One region of the Bacillus sp. LH1 genome, then DNA from elsewhere that is predicted to be linked to it. Evidence: riboswitches for the same ligand, from Rfam matches in the RefSeq annotation. Region 1 holds a riboswitch; the other holds the start of a gene.
The links. Region 1 has a riboswitch for thiamine pyrophosphate ahead of tenA (thiaminase II). Riboswitches for the same ligand answer to the same signal wherever they lie in the genome.
Positions count from the first base shown of each region.

Region 2: linked by a shared signal. The riboswitch ahead of ACX9TM_RS02270 (MTH1187 family thiamine-binding protein) and the one ahead of tenA (thiaminase II) in region 1 are both predicted to bind thiamine pyrophosphate.

Region 1 is NZ_CM175007.1:2,540,201-2,556,444, forward strand. Features, by position in the region: gene pdxR (MocR-like pyridoxine biosynthesis transcription factor PdxR) at 1-1,270, shown strand, start outside; gene ACX9TM_RS13140 (D-alanine--D-alanine ligase) at 1,275-2,189, shown strand; TPP riboswitch at 2,263-2,368, shown strand; gene tenA (thiaminase II) at 2,496-3,185, shown strand; gene ACX9TM_RS13150 (DUF3937 domain-containing protein) at 3,583-3,846, shown strand; gene ACX9TM_RS13155 (heterocycloanthracin/sonorensin family bacteriocin) at 4,208-4,528, shown strand; gene ACX9TM_RS13160 (hypothetical protein) at 5,022-5,507, shown strand; gene ACX9TM_RS13165 (RNaseH domain-containing protein) at 5,819-8,206, shown strand; gene ACX9TM_RS13170 (DUF3959 family protein) at 8,413-9,177, shown strand; gene ACX9TM_RS13175 (DUF3995 domain-containing protein) at 9,320-9,736, shown strand; gene ACX9TM_RS13180 (hypothetical protein) at 9,857-10,060, shown strand; gene ACX9TM_RS13185 (hypothetical protein) at 10,389-10,601, opposite strand; gene ACX9TM_RS13190 (DUF1835 domain-containing protein) at 10,811-11,815, shown strand; gene ACX9TM_RS13195 (hypothetical protein) at 11,961-12,365, shown strand; gene ACX9TM_RS13200 (cytochrome P450 family protein) at 12,525-13,760, shown strand; gene ACX9TM_RS13205 (MFS transporter) at 14,028-15,311, shown strand; gene ACX9TM_RS13210 (Vat family streptogramin A O-acetyltransferase) at 15,301-15,933, shown strand; gene ACX9TM_RS13215 (DUF1540 domain-containing protein) at 16,004-16,159, shown strand.
Region 2 is NZ_CM175007.1:436,216-452,129, reverse strand. Features, by position in the region: gene ACX9TM_RS02340 (alkaline phosphatase family protein) at 115-1,428, shown strand; gene ACX9TM_RS02335 (MFS transporter) at 1,537-2,820, shown strand; gene ACX9TM_RS02330 (helix-turn-helix transcriptional regulator) at 2,890-3,141, opposite strand; gene ACX9TM_RS02325 (MFS transporter) at 3,198-4,430, opposite strand; gene ACX9TM_RS02320 (TetR/AcrR family transcriptional regulator) at 4,497-5,078, opposite strand; gene ACX9TM_RS02315 (hypothetical protein) at 5,159-5,302, opposite strand; gene ACX9TM_RS02310 (hypothetical protein) at 5,428-5,673, opposite strand; gene ACX9TM_RS02305 (thioredoxin family protein) at 5,687-6,001, opposite strand; partial or broken gene ACX9TM_RS02300 (DnaJ family domain-containing protein) at 6,012-6,383, opposite strand; gene ACX9TM_RS02295 (glycosyl hydrolase family 18 protein) at 6,755-8,779, shown strand; partial or broken gene ACX9TM_RS02290 (P-loop NTPase family protein) at 9,223-9,417, opposite strand; gene ACX9TM_RS02285 (ABC transporter ATP-binding protein) at 9,414-10,163, opposite strand; gene ACX9TM_RS02280 (ABC transporter substrate-binding protein) at 10,160-11,158, opposite strand; gene ACX9TM_RS02275 (ABC transporter permease) at 11,155-11,928, opposite strand; gene ACX9TM_RS02270 (MTH1187 family thiamine-binding protein) at 11,900-12,220, opposite strand; TPP riboswitch at 12,322-12,423, opposite strand; gene ACX9TM_RS02265 (non-ribosomal peptide synthetase family protein) at 12,476-15,914, opposite strand, start outside.

The DNA of each region.
Region 1 (16,244 bases):
AGAGCAAGAAGGACTCATTTATGCAGTTAAAGGAAAAGGGAACTTTGTTGCCAAGGTGGATATATCTAACACTTCGTCTGTTAAAATAGATTGGAAAAATAAACTTAATACAGTGACCGCATTAGCGGACGAATTAGATTTAATGAAACATGGTGTTCGTTGGGAAAAGGGAATGATTGTTTTTAATAGTATAGCCCCGGATGAGAAGCTATTTGATGTTGAAAATTTCAAAAGAGCTTTTCTTACTCGTATGTCCATTGAAGGGGACATCGTATTGAACTACGGATATGCAAAGGGATATAGACCGTTAATGAATTATTTACTTCATTACATGGAAATGAAAGGTGTAGACATTTCGAATAAAGATATTCTAATTACAAATGGATTTACAGAAGGATTGGATATTGTACTCTCTTCTTTATCAAAAAAATCCGGTCGTGTCATTTGTGAGAATCCAACTCACCATGCTGCACTTAAGCTTTTCCGTTTACATGGACTTGAAGTTCATGGGATTGATATGCATGAGGATGGTATTGATACGAATGCAGTTGAAAAAAGTTTGCGTGAAAAAGATTTTGAGTTTGCTTATTTAATTCCTTCTTATCATAATCCAACCGGTATTGTTACGAGTTCAGAGAAAAGAACGGAATTGATGAGGTTATTCTCAAAATACAACGTTCCTATTATAGAGGACGGATTTAATGAAGAATTACGTTATTCAGGTTCACATTTAGCTCCATTATTAACTTTTGCGGGAGCTGGCAATAATGTGATTTATATTAGTAGCTTTTCAAAGGTACTTTTCCCTGGTTTACGTGTAGGCTGGATTATTGCAGATAAAGAGCTGATTCATTATTTAGAAAGCGTAAAAAGAGCAAGAACGATTCACACATCTACGCTAGATCAAGCTGTTCTGTTTCAATATTTACATGAGGGATATTTTGAAAAATATTTAAAAAAGGCAAGATCTGTTTATAAGAAAAAATATGAGTTAGCTGTCGGGGCATGTAACCAGTACATTCCTTTTAAAAGAATGACTGGAGATGGTGGGCTGCATTTATTTATAGAGCTAGAAGAGCATATGAATGCCCGCACACTTTTACAAAAGTGTTATGAGAAAGGCGTTACGTTTTCACCTGGAGATGTTTTTTACTCTGATGGAGAAGGAGCAAACACTTTCCGATTAGGGTTTTCGCGCTTGAAAGAAGAAGAAATAGTTCGTGGAATTAAAATAATTGGTGATACATTAAAAAATGAAATTTGGAGTTGAGAAAATGAAAATCGGTGTTATTATGGGCGGGGTATCGTCTGAAAAACAAGTTTCAATTATGACGGGGAATGAAATGATTGCTCATTTAGATAAAAATAAGTATGAAATAGTTCCAATTACATTAAACGAAAAAATGGATTTAATTGAAAAAGCGAAAGACATTGACTTTGCATTGCTCGCATTACACGGAAAATACGGAGAAGATGGGACAGTTCAAGGAACACTGGAGAGTTTAGGGATTCCTTATAGCGGAAGTAATATGTTATCTAGCAGTATATGTATGGATAAAAATATTTCGAAAAAGATTTTACGTTATGAAGGTGTAGAAACACCAGATTGGATTGAACTTACAAAAATGGAGGATCTAAATCTTGATGAGTTAGATAAGTTAGGATTTCCATTAGTGGTAAAACCAAACTCTGGCGGATCGAGTGTCGGGGTGAAAATCGTTTACAATAAAAATGAACTGATCTCAATGCTAGAAACTGTATTCGAATGGGATTCTGAAGTAGTAATTGAGAAGTATATAAAAGGTGATGAAATTACATGTTCTATTCTGGATGGAAAACAGTTACCTATAGTTTCAATTCGACATGCAGCCGAGTTCTTTGATTACAATGCAAAATATGATGATACTAGTACGGTTGAGGAAGTTATCGAACTTCCAGCAGAAATTAAGGAACGTGTAAATAAAGCTTCACTGACTTGTTATAAAGCATTAAAATGTAGTGTTTATGCAAGAGTTGATATGATGGTGAAGGACGGAATTCCATATGTAATGGAAATTAATACATTACCAGGGATGACACAATCAAGTTTATTGCCAAAAAGTGCAGAAGCAGCGGGGATTAGTTATAGCAAACTATTAGATATGATTATTGAAACATCATTAAAAGTTAGAAATGAAGAAGGGTTTTAAGGAGATTATATAACGAATTCTTTTGACAGTTTCACGAAGTATGCTATGATGAATACATTATAAAAACAAAATATTCATCCACTAGGGGGGCCTTTTATAGGCTGAGATCAAATGTGATTTTGAGACTCTTAGTACCTGATCTGGTTAATGCCAGCGTAGGGAAGTGGGAAAGACGTTGCTATTTAATGAGTAAATAAATACTGTCAATTTCACTTTCTTTACGCCTGTAAAGAAAGTTTTTTTATTTTACAGCTTTAATAATTGTGGATAAATACTTATATTTTATACATTATTGGAGGGATTTAAATGACTTTTTCACAATCATTACGTAAAGAAGTAGATTCAATTTGGGAAGCGAGTTTTAACCATCCTTTTGTAAAAAAACTTGGTGAAGGAACGTTAGATTTAGCTAGTTTTCGTTATTATGTGCTTCAAGATTCGTATTATTTGAGTCATTTTGCTAGAGTACAAACTTTAGGAGCTGCAAAAGCTCTTGAATTAGAGACGACAGCTCGTATGGCACATCATGCTCAAAATACATATGAAGCAGAGTTATCTTTACATGAGAATTTTGCTAAAAAACTAGGGATAACGAAAGAAGAAAAAGATAATTTTATTCCTGCGCCAACTGCATATGCGTATACTTCACATATGTATCGTGCTGCGTATGAAGGGCATTTAGGAGATATCATTGCAGCAATTTTACCTTGCTATTGGTTGTATTATGAAATTGGCGAACGCTTAAAAGAGTGCCAGCCGGAAGAGCCAATTTATAACGAATGGATTTCTGCTTATGGATCTGATTGGTTCCGTACGCTAGTTGAAGAACAAATTACACGTTTAGATACTATCGCTGAAAAAGTAACAGAGGCAGACCGCAAACGTATGAAACAGCATTTTATTATTAGCAGTCAATATGAATATTCATTTTGGGAAATGGCTTATACATTAGAAAAGTGGCCAGTGGATACAGACGTAAAAGACGTAATTGGATAAAGAATAGAAGTAATGTTATAGATAGGTCTGGATCATACCTATCTATATATTTTTTCTTGTCAAATTTGCGTAAAGTTATTAGTGCTACGGATATGGCGAAATAGAATATCGATAATTTAGCTCATTTACTTGTCTACGCATTAACTGGATAAACTTCTGTCACATTTATTTTACAATTAAAGAACGTAAATGTTGGTGGTATGAAGTTAAATAAGAAAAGAAACCCGAGCTATTAGCTGTAACGGAGTTGTTTTTTCTTCGCAGGAATTCCTAAATTATCATGGAGTGTTGTTAATACGATATGCAAATATGCATATCGTATTTTTTTGAGTTCTTTATGTGTTAAAATTAGATATAAAGATATAAAAATATAAAGAAGCAAAAGCAGGAATATCCAATGAATTTTGAGAGGTGTTATATGTTTACAAATAAGAAATTAATTCGATTTGGTTTATCGTTGTTTGTATTTTTAGGGATAATTAATTTTACAATCAGCTATTTCCAAACATATCTTGAAACAGCAGCAGATATTAAATGGGTAATTCCAGAAATTTGGAAAACTATTTTGCTAGATGTTCCTCAAGGTATACTTGTTCTTTTAGGCGCAATTGCTTTATATGATTTCACAAAAGAGGCATCACAAAAAGACGCATCAATCTAAGTGTGTCTTTTTTCTATTAGGAATTTCATAGAGAGTTTTGCTGGAGAAATAGAATTCATATTTTTTAATTTTTATTTATCCCGCTATTTGCCAGGCAGTAAGCCCCCCACCTCAAAATTCAGCGGAAGCAAAGAAGTTAGGTAGGGGATGAACAAAACCCCACTGATTAAAGTTTCACTTTATAAAAATGAGCCCATAGCAAAAATAGGTATATGAACAAGGTGCATCATTTAGTGATAAGTCATACTTTGTTGGTGTACGTATTGAACTTAGTTTGTAGCGCTATTCCTACTTAGATGTAACGAACAGAAACATAGGGAAGCATCGATGAGGTTGTATTTTATAAACGGAGGTTATGAAAATGAATCAGTTTCAACAAGAACTACAAGCGCTAAGTCTTAATGATTACCGATCTGGAAATATTGTCTATTGGGACCAGCAAAACCAATATCCATATTACTATATTGAAGATGCTGCTCGTCGCTGTGGCGGTTGTGGTCGTTGTGGCGGTTGTGGTGGAGGTCGTTGTGGCGGATTTCGTTGTGGTGGATTCCGTTGTATTGGTTGCTTCGGTTGTTTTGGTTGCGGAAGTTGCGGAGGTTGTGGCGGCTGTGGTGGTTGCTCTAACTGTTTTGATGGTTTTACTGATACTACCGGTACTATTGTAACGTATGAATATTAATTACATTTATCCCATTATTTGCGGGCAATAAAATCTTCCTTAAAATTCAGAGAGAGCAAAGAGAAGTTAGGTGGCGGACTGTCCATAAAAGCCCGATTGGTGAGAGCTGATTAAAGCTTCACTTTATCAATTAAAAAACATTAGTTTTATATATGTACTTGCCGACAAAGAATATAGCCATTATTAATGGATATATTCAGTCATTCAAGTGAAAGAGTAACAATAAGATATATAGATGTAATTAACAGGTGATGGATAAAGCAATGACTAGATTTAAAATCTAATCATTGCTTTTTTCTTATGGTTTTATCATCAAATATCTGTCTGGTTTAGGGATTGATTTCTTCTAGCTAATGAATTTATTACAACTTTGTAAGGTTAATGTAATGTTAATCGATAGTAAATGAAGATGCTTGAGTGTAATTTAAATAAGATTAAAAAGTACTGTTTATCTATACAATAATCGGGTAAATAATATGTAATTAGGAAGTGTATGAATATGATTGAACTAAAATCTATTATCCATTCGTATAAACTAAAGAGAAAAATAGCTAAAGATTTATACGGAAAAAGAGATGAATTGACACTGTTATTAAATGAATTTAATAAAATGAAATGTACAGTAACATCTGAAAAGAAGAAAAACAATATATTATCTCGTTTGCAACTAATTTATCAAAATATGAAATTAGATAAGCAGTATCCTCTATCAGTTGCTTTTGATAGTAAATTATTGGAGCGATTAGAAAAAGAACCTCTACATACTATTGAGGATGGTGTAACATGTTTACATCTAATGTTAGATGTGAATTATGAGAAAATAAAACAATATGGTTCGAGTACAAGTAGGTCATTTGTTCCATTATCGCAGTCTTCTATTTGTCTTGCTGATTGTATTTGTTTAACAGGAGTTGTAGTAGGTTTACTAGGAGCAATTTCATTTGGGGGATTACTGTTATCTATATGTTCAATTACATAAAGGTTGATATTTGTAAAAAGGGCACCGAATTAAGGTGTTCTTTTTTGGTTTTTTTGTAAAGATATTGTAAATGATAAGTACAATGCATTAAGTATAATGTATAATTCGAATGTATTGAAATTCAAATATAATAGAGGTGTTATACATGATAATTACTTTGAATTTTTAAAAGAGTCGGTTTGATAATAATTTATGTAGATAAACAGTTTTTACGTTTTTTTTAAATACTTGGTTTAAATGGATTAGATTAAGTAACTATTGTTCTAGCTTTTTGATAATCAAGACAACTGAAGAAAGGAAGCAATCATTTTATGAAAAAATTAAGGCTGCTAACATTTGAAAATATAGTAGAACCCCTTTTAAATGAAAAGGTATCATTTATATACTTTCCTATTGAATGGCTGGACATCGTAGAGATACATTATAAGACATTTTTATTAACGAGTAAGTTGAAACGTTTGAATGAAAGATTGTATGATATGTTTTCGGATATATTGTTTATTCAGCATAACCCGTACGTATTAAATGAAAATACACCATGGATTGTATCGAAAGAACCTATTAGACCAGAGCAGCTCGATTATATTTTTCAAAGTTGGTATGAGATTATTCATGATTGGAAACCAAATAGATTAGTAGAACCACCAAAATATGAATGGCAATCCGATTTGATTTCTCATTTGCCAGTACTACATGATAATGAAACGTATTCTAAGTGGGTGCCCGCTTTAATCTCACATATTTTTTGTGAGCGTCCTATATATTTAGAAAATACAAATGCAGAAGAAATCTATTTTTCCCCTCTTAGATCACAAAATATTTGTGAGGCGATGTCAGGGCCGATAAAAGATGAAAAAACACAAGATTTTTTCTCCTATGTATATCGATTCGAATGCATAACCCGCGGTGGTGAGAACGCTCCATTATTAAATATTTCAATAGGGATTCGGAGATTTTATCAAGAATATAATCATCCAGATATTCCTTTACTTTTAAGACGAAAACGAGGCATGATATTGATTTCTACCTCAGAGTTTGCGTCAAATAATAAAAAAATACGGTTTGTAAAACTAAAAATACAACAAGCTACAACCGGCATGAAATGGATTAAGATATTTAGAAATTTAAAAGATGATTTTCAAATAGGGGGAGAGGTGGATTTAGACCATATTCTCCAATATCCGAAAGATTATATTGTAGGAGAAAATAAAAGGGTGTTATTTCCATACAATGAGAGAATTTATAAAGTTCAAGGTACTAAAATAGAACCGGGTATAACAGTAAAGGAAAGAGAGTATTTATTTAAAGAATTTCAGCGTAAATTCTCTTATTTCACAATACTTCCAGAATGTAAAAAGGTAGCAACAAATAACAAAAATGAATTATTTCCTTTATTTGCACCAAAAGGATTAGAGACATTAACATTAGAAGTTTGGTCTGAAAATATAGCGCTGGAAATAGAACAAGCATTACTTGATAGCGAAATTGTTTTGACTAAAGTTGGTGAAAATTCGTATGTATTGAATACAGATTTTCCAGTGTTATTAAAGATTGTGAGATACAATATTGAAAAGGTGTTACAAAATCCATATAAAATGCAATATTGCCAAAAATATAAAACAAATCTTGTAGATGATGTTAAGAAAGCTGTCTATACTACCGCGGGTAAGCGCAGTGATGCGACATTAGCATTAATCGCGATGAAGAATTGTGATGGACGCGAAAAAATTGATCCAAAACAAATCATTAGAGAGGGATTTGCACGAACAAACCGTATTTCAACATTTATTAATTTATTTATAGGACAAAATGTATCTCGTAAAACAATTGTAAATAGTATTTTTAGTCTATTAGAACAAAAAGGATTTTTGAGGCGTAGTTGGAATAAGATAAATTTACCTTGTACATATGTTAGTTTATCAATTGAACGAATATCGAAATTCGATTTCTTACCTATTTTTTCAAAAATAAAAGGAAAAGAAATTTTATATAAATTATATGGGAGTACAGAGTGGCAAACGATTGATTACGTATTATTAAATATAAATAAACATAATGCATTTTTACCACAACCATCAAAGAGAAATGATATGGGGGCTCTTTTTAAACAATATGTTTTCGAAACATTAATGGAAATTGTACAATATGCAAAAGACCAAAATGAACAAGTTTACTTCATTGTAGATGCAAATTTGAGAAAATATTGGATAAAAGAGTTACAAAATAAAGAAATTAATATAGATATTTTACCTGATATTGTTCCAGAGGTGTTAAAGGTTCCAAATTTAAATATTATTAGAATAAATACAGGTTTTGATGTACCAAGTTACGGTGTAATAGAATCTGATGATGCTCTAGATAGCATTGGCTTATATGCAGATCAAAAAGGGATGTATTATAGCACTGGTGAATATTCACTTAATTGTAGTGGGATTTTTCAACGATATATACTTGAAATTTTACCATTGGGTGTAAAACCTGTAGAAAGGGATTATATCGCTAAAATGATACATTACATGTGCTGTAATTCTAGTATGCTTTCGAAAAAGAATGTACACATGACATATTCCGTACATATGGAAAAGGTAATGAAGACTTATATTACTGACATAGATGCAAGAGAGTTTAAAGAATTTGATGATGAATTGGATGTAGATGTAGTAAAGGTAGAAAAGAAAGATTCAATTACTCTACTTTAAATACTAGTAAACAAATCCTGCTCGTTATATCGATTAGGATTTGTCATTTTTTTATGTAAATAAGGATATCCTTTGTCAAGTATCTTTTCGTTTACATATTTACTTTATGTGCAGACAGGATTAATATGTTTTTTAGAAATACAAAAACTATTTCATATGGAAAAAGATTTTTATTAATTGAAAAAAATTGAAAGGAATGGGGAATTGTGAAGAAATTAGATGTGCTCTTAATGCTATTGAGCGGCCTCTTTCCAATTGCAGGACTTACAAAGCAAATCCCTCTAGAACAATCTATATATATTGGAGGGCTTTTATTTTTTACTAGTTTCGGTAGTTATTTTGCTAAAAAGATGTATTCACGTATATGCAGTTGGATAGCGTATGCGCCATTTATAACACTACTGTTAGTTATTTGGCATCAAGATATTTCAACAAGTTCAATCATAGCAAATGCGAAAATTGCTGCATGTGTCGCGTTAATTCCATGTTTATTCCGTTTTCGTACATATGGACTTACTTTGGGCTTATTCTCATTATGGGCCGCTTTACTATGGGATATAAAAGAAGTACAGTCGTTAGTCATACTTGAACGCATAACGAGTTTAATGACAAGCCATTATGTATATATATTACTATTAATTGGAGGACTTGTATTAGGAGGATTACTTGCGATGTTCATTCACCGCAAAGAGAAAGATAATCAAGAAAATATAAATCTACTTGGACCAAAAAAGAAACGCAAAAGATTATCAATTAAGATTCGACTTCCAAGATTGCCGAAATTAAAGATGAAACTATTTAAGTTTGGTGGGAAAGAATCTAAAAGTAAAATGCCAGAAAAGATCCATGAGTATAAGTACGAAGAACCAGTTGCAACATATGAAATGACAGAGCAAATAGATCCATACAAAGAAAATGCAGTTCAAGGTCAAACAAGGATGGAACGCCGAAGAAATAGGTATAATGCATAATGAGGTTTAATAACCCCGTAATGACTTATCTTAATATTGATAAATCATTACGGTTTTTTTATGTAATGAAATGAAGGTTGCTAATGTGGGGGAACAGCATATTTTATAGGTGGGAACCAAAATGAAATAAGGGGAGGATAAAATGCTTATCATTACATATATATCTGCTTGTATATTATTCTTAGTTAGTTTTTCACATGTATATTGGGCTTTCGGAGGTAATTGGGGGACAAATAGTGTTATTCCAACTAAAGCAGGGGAAAAGGCGTTTACACCTCGTGCCGGAATGACATTGGTCATTGCATTATTATTAAGTATGGCAGCAATAATTTTGTTGCAACAAGCAAATATTGTTCATTTTGCAGTTCCTAATGTTATTATTCAAGTCGGTTCCTGGATTTGTATGATCGTCTTTTCTATTAGAGTAATTGGTGAATTTAACTATTTTGGTATCTTTAAACGACAAAAAGATACGCACTTTGCAAGAATGGATACCGGTTTATATATTCCACTTTGTGCATTTTTATCTTTATCTTTCTTATTAGCAATAATTTTGTGAGTGAATAATAGTAGTTTCCGTTCTCAAAATATATATAAACGTGAGAAATCTAAGAGTAAATAAAAAGGATGTAAGCGCCTTCTTGTCGAAATGTAAATTATTATGAAAGGCGGTGACACTATGAAGTATGTAAAAGTTAGTATGAATGGTGGAAGTGAACATAAATTCTCAATGACTTTAGATCGGTTTGAAGAACTTATTACTACAGAGAATGGGATATTAGAAAATAAATTAGTATGTATTGAAAATGTAATGATTAATCCTACTAATATATCTTCTGTAGTTGAAAAAATTGGTGTACCGGCTAAGTTTATGGAAGCTTAAAATCTTTAGATAAAAAACATCCATTGAGGATGTTTTTTAATTTATAAATATGAAATTGTGCAGTGAAATTTTGAGTAGATTTTTTAGCAATGACTGTGCATATATTAAGTACCTGAACATGGTGCTTAATACATGCACGAAATAATAAGTACAAGCATATATTATGTAGTAGGACAAGATCTTCGTGTCCTACTTAATACTCAGAAAAAACCTCTAATCACATAAGAGCAGCTAATTGCAGGGTGCTCTTATTTTTTATGAAAATCTACTATGAGCCTTATTTTATAGTAGGATGCAATAATAAAGGGCTATTTTGAAATAGTGTTTTTTAGCCTTTAATTTTAAATTTATCTTTAACGTTAATAAATATTAAAAATAATATGATAGCAGAAATTAAGTTAGATAAGTAGAAATTTTGATGAAACAGTAGTTCAAAGATGACATCGAAAGTAACGAATAAGGCAATAGCAGGTAGTATGCAAATAAATATAAATCTCCAATTTTTTAAGTAATGTTTATAATTTGTAAGTACTTTATCCATAAATATAGCTCCTATATTTTTGTTTTTATATAATTATACATTTAGATACAAGGATTTTCAAAGTAAAAATATTTAGCAATTCAAAAATATAAGGAGAGCTTTTGTTGAAAATCCAGATTGCTGTAGTAATCTGGATTTGACTTTAAAGAACTATACTAAAATGATACACTATAATCTACGTTATTTTTGAAATGAATAGAGGGATTTGTGTGATAGATAAAATTAAAAATGCTGTAGAGGATATGTACGAAGATGAGGCTAAAGATTTACTTCAAAGTATTCTCATACAGTTAAACTTATTAGAAGAAAACTATAGTGAAGATACAATTAAAAATTTGATGGATATTCCGAAACAATTAACAAGTAATCCTACTTATAAAAGGAATGTAAAAGAAAGTACGCACGTACATATTGCTTTTGATGATTCAACGGCTGGTTGCTTAAAATATATGTTAAGTCAAGAAGAATTATTTGAAGAGAGTGTTGTTGCTTTTTCGGAATTTTTTTCAATTGGACCGATATATAGGTTGCATACGAATGAGGGGCAACTAGCAAGACAGGAGTGGTTAATAAATAACTTAACTGCTTATGATAGTTATTTTGAAGAAGAATATTTATCAAGATTTATAGCAACTATAGAAGAACTACATACTATTCCTGTTGAAACACCTATTACAATTTGGAAGGCTGATAATGCACATGAACATGTAGGCCTAAGTTTTGTAATAGCACAATTAAAGGATAAGAAAAACATTCGAGTTATTAATACGTCTGAAGCAAGTAGAGAAATATTAAAACAAGAGTATGATATTCGTGGAACGGGAGAATTACCACCTGAAAGTTTAGCTCTATTCCAAAAAAGTTTTATAAAGTTACCTTATTTAACTGAAGAGAAGCGAATGAAGTTTGAACATGAGTGGGATAGATTATCGGAAAGCATAGAATGTTTAAGAGTGTGGAAAGAAAATGAAGTGCATTTTGTACAAGAAGATTATTTTGATCAATTTATAATTGAATGCGCGAAAAGTGTGGGTGCTGATCGAGAGTTCCTCAAAGCTCCTAGAGTAATTGGTGAAGCACTTGGTCTTGTTGAACAATTGGTTGGAGATACATTCTTAGAATATCGCTTGAAACAATTAATTAAACAAGAAGTATTTGAATTTGAAGGTTCGTTAGATGAAATGCGTTTTTATAGTGTGAAGTTAAGGAAATAATAAACACATTCTATTTTTGAAAGGCTCGTATTTTTAATAATACGAGCTTTTTAAGTTGAATTTGGGCTATACATAAGCTTCCTAGAGAGGGCATATCACATATGAATGATAAAGGTAATGAATGAAAAGAAGGTGATTTGTTAATATGTATAACCAACAAAATTATCCATATGATCAAGCGATGTATTATAATCCACAAAACTACGGGTATGAACCTACAAATGAAGTGAGAGATATTGAACAAGAAGATTACAGACCAGATGATGCGGAGGATGCTCCAACGTCACCACCACCGTCACAAGCGCCATCGTTACCGTCTACATTTGCTTCTCCAGCACAACCAGGCAATATGAAATCATGGATGTGTAACTGTTTAGGAAGATGGGGCTATTTACGTTTACATCGTCCTGGACCTTTTGGAAGGGATTTATGGTTCTTTCCGACTGAAGTGAGAAGAAACGGAGTATCAGGTTACACTTGGCAAGGTGGTCGTCGTCGTAAAGTAAGTTATCGCTATCAACAAATTAGTAATTTTATGTGCTTCGCATAAAGAGAGGTGGGAAAGTGAAACGATTTTACTTTCTCACTTTTTTATTTTTCAATATACGAAGTAAGATTTTGATTAAAAATTTACAATTTTCACGTTTTTATTAGAGTATAATGCATATGTTGGTTGGTTTTCAAAAACAAATGAGAGTGAGGGAATACAATGTCAATGAAAAACAAAGTTGGGTTAAGCATAGAGGATGGCATTAATTTAGCTTCAGCTCAGTTTAAAGAAGATGCGTATGAAATTTATAAAGAATCGCGAAAAAAACAACCTATATTATTTGTAAACCAAGTTGAAATCGGTAAAGAATGGCTCATTACTAGATATGAAGATGCTCTGCCACTTTTAAAAGATAATCGTTTAAAAAAAGATTGGACAAATGTGTTTTCTCAAGATATAAAGAACATGTATCTTTCCGTTGATAATAGTGACCACTTAACAACACATATGCTAAATTCAGATCCACCTAACCACAGTCGTTTACGATCTTTAGTTCAAAAAGCTTTTACACCGAAGATGATTGCACAATTAGACGGAAGAATTCAGAGAATAGCAGATGATTTGATAAGTGATATAGAGCGAAAAGGTACATTAAATCTTGTGGATGATTATTCATTTCCATTACCAATTATTGTAATAAGCGAGATGCTCGGTATTCCAAAAGAAGATCAAGCGAAATTTAGGATTTGGTCTCATGCTGTTATTGCATCACCAGAAACACCTGAAGAAATAAAAGAGACTGAAAAACAACTATCTGAATTTATTACATATCTTCAATATTTAGTTGATATTAAAAGAAAAGAGCCAAAAGAAGACTTGGTGAGTGCTTTAATACTTGCAGAGAGTGAAGGGCATAAACTTAGCGCTCGGGAACTATATTCAATGATAATGCTATTAATTGTCGCAGGACATGAGACGACAGTGAATTTAATTACAAATACGGTATTAGCACTTCTTGAAAATCCAAATCAATTACAGTTATTAAAAGATAATCCAAAACTAATTGATTCGGCTATTGAGGAAGGATTGCGTTATTATTCTCCAGTTGAGGTTACAACTGCAAGATGGGCAGCGGAACCTTTTCAAATTCACCATCAAACAATACAGAAAGGAGATATGGTTATTATTGCATTGGCTTCAGCGAACCGTGATGAAACAGTATTTGAAAATCCAGAAATATTTGATATTACACGGGAGAACAACCGTCACATTGCCTTTGGTCATGGTAGTCATTTCTGCTTAGGAGCTCCACTTGCGAGGTTAGAAGCAAAGATTGCTATTACTACTTTGTTTAATCGAATGCCTGAACTACAAATAAAAGGGAATCGTGAAGAAATTAAATGGCAAGGTAACTATTTAATGCGTTCTTTAGAGGAATTACCTTTAACTTTCTAGAATAGTTAAAAGGAGACATGCATACATCGAAAATGATTTACATAGAGTATGTATGTGTTATTTAAATTCGAAACGGAAGGGTGAAGACATCCCAATGATCAACTAATTCTATTTGTAAGAGATCTTCGTTAAAAAACGAAATATTCTTCTGAATAGGGTTAGTCTGTACATTTATAGAAAAGGGATGTATTTCGCTCTGCGAATATATAGTCTTTTTATATGATTTGTGCTGCCTCCTGTTCAGAACATGAAATAGGAGGCTTTTTTATGTCGACAAATGTAGTAACGAAACAAAACAATGGGGTATCACAAGTATTAAAAAATCGGTTTGTACAAGGGATTTTAGCATCAGCATTATTTTTACAAATAGGAATATGGGTTCGAAACTTTGCGGTATTACTATATGTAATGGAAATGACAAAAGGTGATGCTTTTGCTATTTCTATGATTTCAGTTGCTGAATTCGCTCCAATTTTTATTTTTTCATTTATTGGCGGTACCTTTGCTGATAGGTGGAAGCCAAAGAAGACAATGATATGGTGTGAAACGTTAAGTTCCATTTCAGTATTCGCTGTATTAATTACGCTTATGTTTGGAACGTGGAAAATTGTGTTTTTTGTGACACTCATCTCTGCAATCCTTTCACAGTTTTCACAACCATCTGGAATGAAGTTGTTTAAACAACATTTATCAACGGAACAAATTCAATTAGCGATGTCTATATATCAAACGATATTTGCAATATTTATGGTATTAGGACCAATTCTAGGGACATTTATCTTTCATAGTTTTGGAATTTATATTTCAATCATCATAACAGGAATCTCGTTTTTACTTGCGGCAGTTGTATTGTTATTTCTTCCGAAAGATCTTGAAAACGACGTAGAAAAGAAAGATATCACTCTGCTGCAGGAGATGAAGGATGGTATTAAGTATGTCAAAAAGAAAAAAGCATTAACTTTGCTAGGGCTTTGCTTTATGGCTGCAGGACTAGGTATAGGATTAATTCAACCATTAGGTATATTTATTGTGACTGAGCAGCTAGGATTATCAAAAGAGAGTTTACAGTGGCTACTAACAGTAAATGGTGCGGGAATGATTGTTGGCGGAGCATTAGCAATGGTATTTGCGAAAAACGTTGCTCCGCAAAAGATGTTAATTATCGGTATGCTTGGTCAAGCAATTGGTATTGGCATTATAGGATATTCTACAAATTTATGGGTGACACTTACAGCTCAGCTTTTTAGTGGCTTAGCTCTTCCTTGTATCCAAATTGGTATTAATACGCTTATTATTCAAAATAGCGATACCGATTTTATAGGTCGTGTAAATGGTATTTTAAGTCCGCTATTTACCGGTTCAATGGTAGTAACGATGAGTATAGCTGGCTCATTAAAAGAGATGTTTTCATTAAGTATGATGTATGAAGGGACGGCTTTACTTTTTATAATTGGATTATTGTTTATTTTACCTATATACAATTTAAAGCCAGTAATAGCGGTAGAAAGTGAAATAAGTGGTAAAGGAAGTGCTGTACAAAATGAATCCTAATCCAAATATTAAATACCCTATTGAAGGAAATCAAAACGTTCAATTTATAAAAAATACAATAACAAAACCTAATATACTTGTTGGTGACTATTCTTATTATGATGCGAAAGATGGAGAAACATTTGAAAATCGAGTATTATATCATTATGAATTTCTTGGGGATCGCCTTACTATTGGAAAGTTTTGTTGTATTGCATCTGGAGTTAACTTTATTATGAACGGAGCGAATCATCGGATGGATGGATTTTCGGCATATCCATTTAATATCTTTGGAAATGGGTGGGAGAAGTATACACCTAGTTTGTCTGATTTACCTTACAAAGGCGATACAGTTATAGGAAATGACGTTTGGATTGGTATGGACACAACTATTATGCCCGGAATAAAAATAGGAGATGGTGCAATCATTGCAGCTAAATCTGTTGTGACTAGAGACGTCGCACCATATACAATTGTTGGTGGAAATCCAGCAAATAAAATAAAAGAGAGATTTTCAAATGAAATAATAGAAGAATTATTACAAATTCAATGGTGGCATTTTGACATTGAAAAAATAACTGAAAATATAGATGTGATTGTACGAGGAGATATTGAACCATTAAGAAAGCTAAAAAGGGAATAAAAAATGCATGACAAAGAGTATCATACCTCCGAATTTTGTTAATGATAATAGAACAAGGAGGTGTGATACTATGGCACAAGACGTTTTATGTGAAGTAAATAACTGTAAATTTTGGGCGAACGGTAATAAATGTAGTGCAGAGGCAATTTACGTAGTAAGTCATAAAGGTAAACATGCATCTACAACGGAAGAAACAGATTGCAAAACTTTCGATCCAGAAGTGTAAATGTTTGAAGGGTAGCCAAATCGTGGTTGCCCTTTTATTAATTATAGTATTGATAATAAATATCATTTTCATTCATTATTTTTAA
Region 2 (15,914 bases), 2.1 Mb from region 1:
ATGTTTAATTTTTCTGAAAATAAATAATAAATTTTCACATAAAAATATATTTTTATTACTAGGTATTAATAGTAATATATAAGAATAGGTTTTATATAATCAGGAGGGAACTTTATGGATAAAGCATTAACAAACCATGTCATTATTTTATCATTCGACTGTTTATCAGCTTTAGATTTTCCTATACTACAAAAACTACCTCATTTCCAATCTCTAATAAAAAAGGGCACGGTTGTCGAAAAAGTAGAACCAATTTATCCTTCTGTAACATATCCAAGCCACTCAACAATCGTAACCGGTAATTACCCTAACAAGCACGGTGTTGTTAGCAATACGTTACTTCAACCAGGGCGTGAATCACCTGATTGGCATTGGTACCGAAAATCAATAAAAGGAACAACATTGTATGATGAAGCGCGCAAAGCAAATTTAACGACAGCTGCCCTTCTATGGCCTGTTACTGGAAGAGCGAACATCGATTACAATTTACCAGAAATTTTTCCAAATAGACCTTGGCAAAATCAAGTGTTAGTTTCCTTATTTAGCGGTAGCCCACTATACCAATTAGATTTAAATCGTCGTTTCGGCTATATAAGAAATGGTTTATCACAACCAGAGCTGGATGATTTCGTCCTCGCCTCTGCTGTGCATACAATCCAGACGAAAAAGCCTAATATCATGTTCGTACATTTCACCGATCTAGACACACAAAGACACTATCACGGCTTTGAATCTAACGAAACAATAGCTGCTATCCAGAGACACGACGAACGTCTAGGGAAAATTATTCAAGCACTAAAAGAAAGTGACTTATACGAAGAAAGTACAATTATTGCCCTTGGTGATCATAGCGCTTTAAGTGAAAACAAATCCATACAATTAAATGTGCTATTCCATCAAAGAGGACTTATATCTCTTAATAAAAAAAGAAAATTAGTAGACTGGAAAGCCTATTGCCAAAGTTGCGACGGCTCTGCCTATGTATATGTAAAGGACAAAAATGATACGGATACAATTCGGGAGGTACAACTACTCCTTGAAGAGCTACTTCAAAATAAACAAAACGGAATTGAATTTATACTTCATGATGAAGCTGCGAAAGACTGCGGTGCAGACGGTAATTGTTTATTCATGTTAGAAGCACGAGAAGGGTATTATTTCACTGAAAACTATACAGGAGATTTTATAAAAGAAATTACCGAAAAAGATGTTACGCCTAGTAAAAAATATACATTTGGTACGCATGGATACTCTCCAACAAAACCTAACTATGAAACAATTTTTATCGCTGCTGGGAAAGGAATAAAAAGTGGCGTTACCGTCCCGTATATGAGACTTATTGATGAAGGTCCAACTATCGCTAGACTACTCGGTTTACACTTAGGTGAAACAGACGGAGCAATTGTAGAGGATTTACTCCAATTGTAAAGAACAGTGTATATATGTAAAAGTTATGTAAATTTCATCACTGTTTCTCTTTTTATAATTTTTATTTTTGTACACTGTTAGTAAAACAAATTTAAGGGGGAACATTATATGAAAAAAATGTCCAGACAAGAAAAAAGCTGGATATTATACGATTGGGCGAACTCCGTATACTCGCTCGTCATTACAACTGCATTATTTCCAATTTACTTTAAAGCAGCTGCAAAAGAAGCTGGACTATCTGGGGCAACTTCAACAGCATATTGGGGATATGCAAACTCATTCGCAACACTTTTAATTTCTATACTTGCTCCTATTCTTGGCACAGTTGCTGATTATAAAGGATTTAAAAAACGTTTTTTCACATTCTTCTTTGGACTCGGTATCGTATTTACAAGTATGTTAGCAGTCGTTCCAACCTCTCAGTGGTACTTATTGCTAGGGTGCTATATGCTCGCCTTAATCGGCTTTGCTGGAGCAAATATTTTCTATGATGCATTTTTAGTAGACGTCACTTCTGAAGATAGAATGGACCGAATTTCTACAAGAGGATTTGCATTAGGTTATATCGGGAGTACAATTCCTTTTATCGGTTGTATCGCTCTTATTATTCTTTCCCAAAAAGGAACTATTCCCTTATCGGTCGGCATTGCTAGTCAAATTTCCTTTGCAATAACAGCTCTTTGGTGGGGATTATTTACAATTCCAATGCTAAAAAACGTAGAGCAAACACACTATATTGAGCGTCATCCAAGACCTATTAGAATGAGCTTCAAACGTCTTGCTGATACTTTTAAAAATATTAAAGAATATAAAACTGTATTTATGTTTCTAATCGCTTACTTTTTCTATATTGACGGAGTCGACACAATTATTACTATGTCTACCGCTTACGGAACCGATCTCGGTATTAGTGCAACGAATCTATTAATCATATTATTTGTAACACAAATTGTCGCTTGTCCATTTGCTTTACTATACGGAAAATTATCTGAAACATTTACTGGTAAAAAAATGTTATATGTCGGTATCATTATTTATATCATTATTTGCACATATGCTTATTTTTTAAAAACGACACTTGATTTTTGGATTTTAGCAATGTTAGTTGCTACATCTCAAGGTGGTATTCAAGCACTAAGTCGTTCATACTTTGCAAAACTAGTACCTAAAGAATCTGCTAATGAATTCTTCGGATTTTATAATATATTTGGCAAGTTTGCCGCAATTATGGGTCCGGTATTAGTCGGTGTTACAACCCAATTAACAGGAAAAACAAACGCTGGTGTTCTTAGTATTATTGTTCTGTTTATTATCGGAGGATTCTTACTAACTAGAGTTCCAGAAAATAATACATCCGTTACACCACCTAGTCCAAAGACTAAAACGCTATAAGAAAAGATCCTCTTCTCATAAGAAGAGGATCTTTTTTATTTTTAAAGGTGCGACTTATAATGAACGACTCTACTGCTTGTACAAAAATAATTTATCAACAGTTGTTCCTAATACTTCAGCTAAACGGAATGCTAACGCTAAACTTGGATCATATTTATTATTCTCAATTGCATTTATCGTTTGTCTAGAAACCTTACATTTATCAGCTAATGCGCCTTGTGAAATATTATTTTCAGTGCGTAATTCATAGATTTGATTTTTCACACCATTGCTCCTAACCTGTAAAATCGTTTTTACAACATCAGTATATAATTGGCTCATATAGTTGTCAAAAGTTCCTCAAAGAAAAAGGGAGCAATATTGCTCCCTTACAATAGTTATTTCGAAGCTAACGAATTTGTTAGTGCCTCTTTATTAGCAACATCTTCTTTTTTTATTTGCATACGTAGAACTGGCCCTATCGCTAATAAAATAAGTGCCATTGCTATACAAAACACAGTAACTAGTGAAGTTAGTTCCTTTAATCCTCCAGCTAGTGAAGTTCCAATTAGCATTGCCCCCATAAACAGTGGTAAAATCGTCCCATTTACTCTTCCAACCATATTTTCTGGTACAAGTTGAATCATAAGCGTACCGACAACAATATTAACACAAGCTAAACAAATACCTGTTCCAAACCTCATGAAACTAGTAATCCAAAATGATGTAGATAGCCCTTCTACTAAAAATGACATTGCTAATATGCCCATACCGAATACAAACATTTTTTTCGGATTCACTTTTGAAGCGAAAATTGCAGCAACAATACCACCAATTAACATACCTATTCCATCAGCTGCAGCTAAATATTGAACTGCTTCCTTTTCCATTCCAAGGCGTTCTATTACAAGAAACACCTCTAATGGAGTTGTTAATCCAACAGCTAAGCCTATAATGGTGAAAGTGATCGTAATCATACGTAAATTTTTCGTATGAAGAACATACTTCCAACCTTCTTTTATATCATTTTTTAATGAATCTCTCGCCACTTGCTCTTTTTCAACCCATTTTGGTAAAAATGAAAGGGCGATAGCAGATAACAAAAATAAAATGATTAAGCTATATAGTGACGTAAATAAACCAAGTTGTGTATACACAAGCGATCCTACCACTGGTCCAAAAATTAGAAATAATGACTGTAATGTTTGGTTAAATGCAATCGCATTTGCTACCTGTTCTTCTTTTACATAGCGCTTAAATATACGCGAAGATGAGGGCTGAGAAAACTGACCTACAATCGCGGAAATGAGTGTTGCAAAAAATATAGCCTGCCAATAATCCAGCTTTAACAACAGGACAATTCCTATAATAGACAGTACACTCAACACATCTCCAGTGACCATTGTTCTTTTCGGATTCCAGCGATCAGCTAGCGCACCACCGATAAACGAGAAAATAAAAATAGGTGCATATTCCATAACTGATAACAAAGAAACAGAAACCGGATCATTATTCGTTCGCTCCATTATAAAATACAAAAGAGCCATATTTCTGATCCAAATTGCAAATTGTTGTAAAATATCAGACGCCATAACGAGCATAAATGCTCGGTTTTTAAATAAAGCGTTCATTTTCATTCCCCTTTCACAAACCGACCGTTCAGTCTAATTTATTTTGTAAGAAAAGCAACTGACCTATTATTCAGCTGCCATTCCTTTTAACAATACATCTATTGCCTTTTTATAAATACGCTTCAACTCTTTATAATCTAGCTCGTAGTAAAGTACTCCAAGCCCTGATAATAATCCATTCACAATATACATAAGATCACGAGTATTATCTTCACGGAACTCTCCAGACTGTATACCTGCTTCAATTAATTTCTCAAACATAACATATGATTCTCTAGTTAAAGCTAATAGTTCCTCCAAAATCTCTTTACTTACAACTTGACTCATAGAGAATTCCTCTATGGCATTTGAAATTGGTTGCTGTATGTCCTCTACATGATATTCCGCGAGACCATATAGTTTTTCAGTACTAGTGCTATACAACTTCTCTTTTTCATTCCATTTTTCAAGCCAATCATACGTATGCTGTTTCACTACAAATAAAAATAATTCTTCTTTACTTTTAAAGTGATAATAAATACTTCCTTTACTTCGCTCTGTAATTTCACAAATCTCTTCCATAGATGTAGCTGCGTAGCCCTTCTGTGAAAATAGACTTTCTGCTTTGTATGCAATTTCTTTCTTTATCTCTTCTGCGCTTCTTCTCATATTCACACCTCTTTAAACCGACCGTTCAGTCTAATAATAACAAATCAAAAACCTCTATCGCAAGAGGCTATATTCCTTATTTAAGAAAACGTACTTTCAAACCAAGTTCGAATCATATGTATTGTTCCAAATTTAAATGCTAATTTAACAAGAAATACGCCTCCCGCAGCTAATAAAAATAACACTACTTTCCCCTTATTTTTCACTTTCGGTTCCCTTTTCATTTCCATTCCCCTTAGTATGTTAAAAATATTAATCAAACGTTTGTTTAACTGTGTTTATGTATATGTAAGCCGACTAATCAAACGTTTGTTTAAAAAGAAATACGCCTATATAAGGCGCATTTTCATCAATCCCCACCGCCACCGCAGCTTCCTCCGCTATCTCCCCCAAAAGAGCCTCCACAATCATGTGAACCGCCATCATGCGAGCTATCATTATCCGATCCAGCAAAGAAAAATAATGGTGATGAGCTGTTAGATGAATTATGTATGTTATTTTGTTTCGCCAAGTTCACCTTCTTTTTGTTCGATCGAACTGCTGTTACGATTATTCCAACTACAACAAATAATAGTATGACAATAATAAATCCCATATAAAAGCCTCCCCTATTCCTCGAATAATTGAATGATTCTCTCTAGATTTTCAAGTGAAATGAAGCGTGATTCACGAAGAATTTCTTTTCCATTATGAAATAATAAAATTGTTGGCCCTGTAAATACTCCATATCGCCCCGCAATCTCTTGCATGTCTTGTAGTAATATCTCTATTTTCTCTACGTAATCATAATTCTCTAATACGCAATTTACTTTTCTTAGCATAACATCACAAACACCACAATTTTCCGTTTTAATAAACAGAAGTACCAATTGTTGTTCTTCGATATAGGTCGCTAATTCTTCTATCGTTTTAAATGTAGTCATCTTATCCCTCTTAGCGTAATTTACGAAATAATTTGCCTTGATACATACGAAAAGCTGAACTATCTTTAATCTTTCTCTTTTCCATTACCTGCTGAAAACGAAGAGTTTTTGCTGTAAACTCTTCTCGTAATTTCTTTCTCTCTTCTTCATCATAACAGCAAGCAATTAGATCCTCTATTTTTAATATATCTTTTTGTAGTTCCATTTCTGGTGGAATCATTCCCGCATTTTTTTAAATTTTATAACTCATTCTAAGTTCTGGAGGTACCATTGAAAGATCTTCTAATTGTAGTGGTTTTCCTTTTCCCGGAAGATAATCAAGATCACCATTCCGTATTGCTTGTCGAATTTTTTCTTCAGCAATGTTCAAAAACACATCCACACTATTCCCTCCTTTACATATTTTTACTATTATTTTACATGATATTTCCTGATCTTTCTACGTCTTTAATAATTGGCTCCATACAATTTTTTCTCAAATTTATTTATAATGAGCTTTTTCTTCCCATACCAATCTTTAGTTTTCATATATAGTTTGTATTCAAGCCTTTTTGTATTGAGAAAGTCTTTTTCAACTTAATAAAGCGTTTACACTAAATCTTACATTTGTTACGATTTAATCACCCCCAGCTCCCTTGTATAGACTTCGTGATGTCTGATCATTTTATCTAGATGTTTCATACGTCTAGATTCATTTTGGTTTATTGGCGTATGCCTTTAAATATATCTTTTATTTTGAAAGGAGAAATGGCTATGAGGTCTCAAAAATTCACACTGCTATTACTATCTCTACTACTTTTCTTACCTCTTTTTCTCACAAATTTTATTACTCCAAATCTCGCATTAGCAGATTCACCAAAGCAAAGTCAAAAAATTGTTGGGTACTTTCCTTCGTGGGGCGTTTACGGACGTAATTATCAAGTTGCTGACATTGATGCATCAAAGCTTACTCACCTTAACTATGCTTTCGCGGATATTTGTTGGAATGGAAAACATGGAAACCCTTCTACTCATCCTGATAATCCAAATAAACAAACGTGGAACTGTAAAGAATCTGGTGTACCATTGCAAAATAAAGAGGTTCCTAATGGTACTCTCGTACTCGGTGAACCATGGGCTGATGTTACCAAATCGTATCCTGGCTCAGGGACAACTTGGGAAGATTGCGATAAATATGCCCGTTGCGGAAATTTCGGGGAACTAAAACGATTAAAAGCTAAATATCCTCACTTAAAAACAATTATTTCCGTTGGTGGCTGGACTTGGTCTAACCGCTTTTCTGATATGGCCGCTGATGAAAAAACAAGAAAAGTATTTGCTGAATCTACAGTAGCTTTTCTTCGCGCATATGGGTTTGATGGCGTAGATTTAGACTGGGAATATCCGGGCGTTGAAACGATTCCTGGTGGTAGTTATCGTCCTGAAGATAAACAAAATTTCACTCTCCTTCTTCAAGATGTCCGAAATGCTTTGAATAAAGCAGGTGCTGAAGATGGCAAACAATATTTACTAACAATCGCTTCAGGCGCAAGCCAACGCTACGCTGATCATACAGAGCTAAAGAAAATTTCTCAAATACTCGATTGGATTAATATTATGACATATGATTTCCACGGCGGATGGGAAGCTACTTCTAATCATAATGCAGCTCTATATAAGGATCCAAATGACCCAGCAGCAAATACGAATTTTTACGTAGATGGTGCTATAAATGTTTATACAAATGAAGGTGTTCCAGTCGATAAACTAGTATTAGGCGTACCCTTTTACGGACGTGGCTGGAAAAGTTGTGGCAAAGAAAATAACGGACAATATCAACCTTGCAAACCAGGTAGTGATGGGAAACTTGCTTCTAAAGGTACTTGGGATGATTATTCTACCGGTGACACAGGTGTGTATGATTACGGTGATTTAGCAGCCAATTACGTTAATAAAAATGGTTTTGTACGCTACTGGAATGACACAGCTAAAGTACCTTATTTATATAATGCAACTACAGGCACATTTATTAGCTACGATGACAATGAATCTATGAAATACAAAACAGACTATATAAAGACGAAAGGTTTAAGTGGAGCAATGTTTTGGGAACTAAGCGGAGATTGCCGTACAAGTCCAAAATATAGTTGCAGTGGTCCAAAATTACTTGATACGCTAGTAAAAGAATTACTTGGTGGACCTATTAGTCAAAAAGATACTGAGCCACCAACGAATGTTAAAAACGTTGTAGTTACGAATAAAAATTCAAACTCAGTTCAATTAAACTGGACTGCATCTACTGATAACGTAGGAGTTATGGAATATGAAATTACTGCTGGAGAAGAGAAATGGAGTACAACAACAAATAGCATTACAATTAAAAACTTAAAACCTAATACGGAATACACATTTTCAATAATTGCCAAAGATGCTGCTGGAAATAAATCACAACCTACCGCTCTTACTGTCAAAACGGATGAAGCTAATACGACACCTCCTGATGGAAATGGTACTGCTACATTTTCAGTCACTTCGAATTGGGGCAGCGGTTATAACTTCTCGATTATAATCAAAAATAATGGAACGACTCCTATTAAAAATTGGAAATTAGAATTTGATTATAGCGGTAATTTAACACAAGTTTGGGATTCTAAAATTAGTAGTAAAACAAATAATCATTATGTAATTACGAACGCAGGATGGAATGGTGAAATTCCTCCTGGTGGATCTATTACAATTGGCGGTGCAGGAACAGGTAATCCTGCCGAACTTTTAAATACCGTCATTAGCGAAAACTAGACGTAATATCCATTAATTAATTCACTAAAGTTTGAATTTAGGTTTGAGCAATACCTCCTAAATTCAAACTTTTAATTTTACGAAAAATCAAAAATATCATAATAACCTATTATAATTATATTTAATTTCTAATATGAAGTTTATATGAAGTTCATTTGAATTTTACATGAATTTCCTTTAATTTCTATTGTCTTCCTATAATATCCATATTATCCTTTACATAAAGGAATTATTTTCATTCCATTTTGAACTATCTATATATATAAAGAAAGATAGTCACCTGTTAGGGAAAGGCTTTCGTATTATAAATATAACAAAAGAAAAAGCACGCTTATAAGCGCACCATAAGAGTGCTTCTTCATACAATTCTCATGTAAGAGTTCTCGAAAATCATGTTAATCACAAAGAAAAGGCATTAGCTCCTAAAAGCTAATGCCTTTTCTTTATTCATATTGTTCAGTATTCCAATCTTCTATATTCCATACTTTTGTTATCCACGATTCATAGAAAGAAGGTTCATGTGAGACAATTAAAACCGTTCCTTTGTATTGTTGTAACGCTTCCTGTAAAGCCATCTTAGTTTCTACATCCAAATGATTAGTCGGTTCGTCTAAAATTAAAACATCAGCTTTTTCTATTTTTTCATATAAGGAGCTAACACACTTAAAATCTCTTCTTTATCCTTTTTTAATTCGAGTGATGTTAACATATCCATCGTTCTCGGCCTAGGTAATTTCACTTGTACCTCGCCAACTATTGACGCTGGTCTTTGAGATAAAATAAATACGCGATCTGAAAGCAAGATTGCCTCATCTAAGTCATGTGTCACCATAACGATTGTTTGCTTTTCTTGATGCCAAGAGTTTAAAAGCCAGCTATGTACTTCCATTTTTGTAAATGCATCTAATTTACCAAAAGGCTCATCCAGCAGCATAATTGGCTTTTCACATAAATATGTGCGCAGAAAACTAATTCTTTGACGCATACCACCAGATAATTCATCTGGATAATGGTCTGCATATTCATCTAGTTGGAACTGCTTTAATGCTTCCATTCCTTCTGTCAGCCTTTGTTTTTTCGGCTTTCCTTCAATTTCTAACGGAAGAACGATATTTTGCAAAGCTGATCGCCACGGTAGTAATAAATCTTGTTGTGGCATATAACTAACAACATCTTGCTCTTGTACTTGCTTATCGTTATACGTTACGTTCCCGCTTGTTGGTTTTTCAACATTTGCAATCATGTTTAATAATGTGCTTTTCCCGCAACCACTTGGTCCTACAAAGGAAACAAACTCTCCCTCTTGTATAGAGGCACTAATATTCTCTAATACATTCTTTCCGTCAAAAGATTTCACTATATTTTTTATTTGTAATCCGCTCATTTTTCACTTGGAAGGAATTCATTTGTAAAAGCATCTTTTACATCGATTTTCTTTTTAATAACTTTGTTGTCATATAAGAAATTCATGTAATTCGTCCAAATTTCTTCCTTCTGTACTCCCCATGCTTTAGCATCATCTTGATACTTCGTACTTAACCATTTTTGGCTTTCTTGAACTAAATCTTTATTTACATCTGGAACAGCTTTAATTAAAATATCAGCAGCCTCTTTCGGTTCCTTAATTGCAAAATTATAACCTTCTGTCGTTGCACTCATAAACTTTTTCACAAAGTCTTTATCTTGCTTCGTATGTTTTTCACTCGTAATAATAACAGGACTATAGAAATCAAGCGCTGGATCTAAGTCCTTCACCATAATCGTATTTAACTCTTTTCCTTGGCGCTTCGCTTCAATACCATCCCAACCGTAATAAATCCATTCGAAATCTGCATCACGACCGATTGATTTAAAGAAATCTGTTTGTCCTAAGATGATTTTTTCAACTTTATTAAAATCAGCTTGATGTTTATCCATAATCGTCTTTAATGTCGCTTCTTCCGCTGGTCCTCCCCAGCCGCCGTAACGTTTACCTTCAAAATCTTTCGGTGACGTCATATTATCTTTCTTAAGCGATGCAAACGCTGAAGTGTTATGCTGAATAATCGCTCCTACAGATACAACAGGAATTCCTTCCACACGAGCTAACGTTACATTTTCTTGTGCGCTTATTGCGAAGTCTGCTTTTCCTGATGCTATCATTTGCTCTGCTGTTACATTGTCACCTGGTTGAATAATTTCTACATCTAATCCTTGCTTTTTGTAATAATCTTTCGTTTGCGCTACATACAAGCCAGTATGATTCGTATTTGGAAACCAATCTAATACTACTTTTACTTTTTGATCTTTACTTGCACTTTCTTCTTTCTTCGCCGGATTACATCCAGCCACACCTACCGCTACTAAGGCAGCTAACATAACTTTCAAACCTTTTTTCATTTTCTGCCGTCCTTTCTATATATCCATGGTGCTGTTATTCTTGCCATAAACTCTACGATAAAATACAGGCATAATGTCACCATAACGATGATTGCTGCAACACCAAATACTCGGGCAGTCAAAAAGGATTTTGTAGCCCTCGTAAGCATAACGCCTAATCCTTCACTTGCACCGAGCCATTCTCCGATAATTGCCCCCATTACGCTATATGTAACTGCAATTTTTAAACCTGAGAAAAAGTATGGAAGCACTGCTGGAAATTTTACTTTCTGGTAAACTTGCCATTTTGTCGCCTTCATTGTTTGTAACAGTTTCAACATGTTTTTATCTACTGTTTGAAAACCTTCTAAAATACTAAGCGCAATTGGGAAGAAACAAACGAGTATTACGACCATTACTTTCGGCAACATCCCATATCCAAACCAAATAATAAATAGCGGTGCAAGTACAACAATTGGAATTGTTTGCGAAATAACGAGCAATGGATTTATTAAAATACGAAATAACGGTATAACGTCCATAATAATTGCGATGCTCGTCCCCAATAAAATTGCAAAGAATAGTCCAATTATAACTTCCTGCAGTGTTTGCATCGTATTTGGTAATAGTAAATCTTTCATCCCAATTAATTCTTGAACAATGGCAGAAGGCTTTGGTAAAATCCACGGTTCGATTTTAAATAATGAAACAGATCCTTCCCATATCGCAATGAGAAGGATAAGCCAAATAGTTGTAATAAGTTTAGATTGCTTCTGGTTTTGCATATTCATCACGGTACTTCCAAACCTTTTCATCTATCGTTACACCAGTGCTTGGACGATAATGGATTTTAATAGAAGTAATCACTTCTTCTGCTCCAGCATCGACGCAAGCTTGTTGCGCACGTTTAACGACATCAAGAAGTACATCTAATTCTCCTTCCAAAGTTGTTTCCATTGCCCCTACTTCATAACGAACTCCCGATTGTTGCACAACTTCAATTGCTTTATCGACAACAGAATATACATCTTTCGTTTTTGCTTGTGGTACTACTGAAAATGACATTGTAACTTGTTGTGACATAATAAAATCCCCCTTATAAAAATAAATTTCAAAAATAAGAAAAGGCTTTCCTACTGCGTAGGAAAGCCTTGTATGCAAGTTATTACAGAATAACATATGCTACATCACTTTAAGTAACTCCCTACGCTGGCATTATCCAGATCAGGTTGAGGGTCGATGTTTACTTACATCCTCTCAGCCAATTGGCTCCCCGGTCCTTAATTCGTTTTCATTGTAGCATGATTTATTTTATTGAACAAACAAAAGCATGCATAATCATTTCATTATTTTTGGAAAATAACCAACTTTTTCACCATGAGCTAATAACTGCTGAATAAATTCTTTATTAATTGCTGGTACTATCAATTCTTTTTTCTTAATCCATTTATTCGTTCTACGCGTACCCATTACAATTTCAGATTGCTGCGCTCCATCTCCTGCAACTTGAGAAGCAATTAACTCTGCTATTACTTCATTTCCCTTCGCTAATGCAAGTCCGGTATTTACATATTCTGAAAGTGGAACCATTTCAAGATTGTATCCACACTCTCCAATTAGCTGTATAAATTGTTCAAACTCAATTTGATGTGGATGACAAATATGTAACGTCTCTCCTATAATTTGCGCATCTTGCAAATACGATACAATTGATTTACTAGCAAAATCAATTGGTGTGAAATCAACTTTCCACTTCACATTTGGTGCTTTCCCAATTAATAGCATTGTTTTAATAAGACGATAAAATGCGTTTCCTTCAATATTTTGTTGGAACGAACCTGTTTCTGAATGACATGCTAAATTACCTGCACGATAAATATTTCCACGCAAACCATTTTTCATTGCTTCACGAACAATGTTTTCCGCTTGTAGTTTACTATTTGAATATACATTCTCTAAGTCTACACTGTAATTAAAATCACCAGTTTTCATGTATGTATCCCATTGATCTACCGCTAATTCTAACGGGATACCAATTGTAGAAATAAAATGGAATGTAGCACCTTTCTCCGCTAATGTTAGCATACGGCTAGTTCCTTGGACATTTATATTTTCAAATTGTTTTACATCTCCAAAATGTCTTACATCTGCACCGCAATGAATTATCGTATCCATCTTAGAACTGATGAACATAAATTCTTCTTCGCTCATCCCAAGATACTCTTCTCCAAGATCACCAGCTACGGCCTGTATACGCTGTAACCATTCTTCACATATATCATTAAAGTAGCCTGTTAATGTATCTATAATTCTTTGCTGCACATCTTTAGTTGGTCTTACTAAACAATAAATAGTAGCAGATGTATCTCTCAACAATTCATATAATATGTGTGATCCTAAATAACCAGTAGCTCCTGTTAAAAAGACATTTGAAATCTGGTTTTCTTCCAAAACGTTTGCATACGTGATAGTATCTGGTTCGTGAATCACTTTATATTCACGAAATACTTCTTCTTTCTCTACTTTTACTTCTCGCTCAATTCGAGCTAATCCATATATCGTTCTTTCTTTAAAGAAATCTTGAATTGTTAAATGTGAGAAATCTTCTTTTAACAATGTTAAGACTCGTAATACTTTTAATGAATGTCCACCAATTGTAAAGAAATCATCATGCACTCCAACTTTTGAAATTCCTAATACTTCCGCCCAGGCGTTCGCTATTTGTTTTTCTGCTTTATTAGAAGGTGCAACATATTCTTGTAGCCGAACCGGTTCATACTTTTCTTCTAACTGAGCTAACTTCTTAACATCAATCTTTTTATTAGGTGTAAGTGGTAATTCATTAATATAAATTAGTTTAGATGGCACCATATAATCTGGTAATTGCTCTTGTAACTGATAAACTAATTCTGGTATTTCTTTTTTATTTAAAGTTGTATAGAACGCGATTAAATATTGGCTACCTTCCTTACTCTTCTTAGCAAAAACAGCATTTTCTTTTATATTATGATTTTGAGAAATTTTACTTTGGATTTCGCCTAGTTCAATACGATGTCCTCTAATTTTTACTTGATCATCTTTCCGATGTAAAAACTCTATATTTCCATCCTCTAGCAACTTAACGATATCACCTGTTTTATATATATTAACTATAGGATTAAAAGGGTTCGGAATAAAAGCTTCAATTGTTTTATTAGGCTTATTAAAATACCCTTTTGCTAATCCCACTGAATCTATATATAATTCACCAGGTACACCAATTGGACAAAGATTCATATTCTCATCCAAAATCATAACTTGATAATTAGCACATGGTTTACCAATGGGAATACTCGCAACATCCTCATTTAACTGACTAGGTATTTTATAGGTTGTCGTCACTACAGTACATTCTGTCGGTCCGTATACATTATGAATTTCAACATTTGTACCTATTCTTTCTCTCCACAATTTAATAACCTCTACAGGCAACATTTCACCGCCAATCGCAATTCTTTTTAGGGAAGCTAGCTTATATATATCTTCTTCTGCTAAATAAGTTGCTACTTGTCGAACAAAAATTGTTGCTAATGCCAAGATTGAAGTTGCTTTCACTTTATAGATTGCATTTGCAAATGCTTCTACAGACAATCGCTCTTCCTCTAATAGTACATATAAGTTTCCTCCACAGAATAAAGAAGCAAATGACTCCCATACAGAAGCATCGAAACTAAATGAAGGAAATTGGGCAAATACATCCTCTTCTGTCAATTCATATTGCTTTTTCATCCAAGTATACAGATTAACAACGCCTCTATGAGCTAACATCGTTCCCTTTGGATTCCCTGTTGAACCAGATGTATAAATCATATAAGCTACATCATCATAATGAATAGACAACTTTACATCTGTATCTTCATAAGTTTCACTATCATACATTGAAACTGTTTGAACCCCATCACATGTTATAGGCGTCTCTTTCATCAATATAACTTTCGCTTGGCTATCTTGAATAATGTACTGTATTCTACTTTCCGGATAATCTGGATCAATCGGAACATACGCTGCACCAGCTTTTAATATAGCTACCATACTTACTACTGTGTCTATGCTACGTTTCATAAATATTCCAACATAGTCTCCTAATTGGACGCCGTTTTTAATTAACATATGAGCTATTTGATTACTTTTTTTATTTAGCTCCTCATAAGTTAAAGTACCTTCCCTTGAAGATAAAGCTATACGATTTGGAAATTGAGTAACAGTATTATAGAACATATCGACGATACTTTTCTCAGGATATACTGCTGTCGTATCATTCACTTGACTATAAAGTGCCATCTCGGCCTCTGTAATAACATTAAAATTATTTATATGATTATTATTATTTTGTGATTTATTAATTAAAACACCTTGTATTTGTTGTGCATAACGAGTAATTGTTGTCTCTTTCCAATTAACACTATTAAATATTATTTCTACACTTTGCATATTTTTACTAAATACAAATTGTAATGTATTCGTGTCTTTTAGCTCATAATATGTTTCACCAATAATAATAGGTGACATTTCATATAACGTATTACCGTTTTGAAACTCTTCTATTTCTTCCTCATTCATTTCTTTAATTTGCTCCAGTTGCTCTTCAATTTGTAAATTTAAACTTTCATAGGAGAGAAAATTAGAAACTTCAATAGTAATCGGAAATAAACTTCCTCTTACATGATAAAGCACGACAATATGTTTTTCTTTAGAAATATGATATAACCACGTTGCAGTCGCTCCTATTAAATCTACA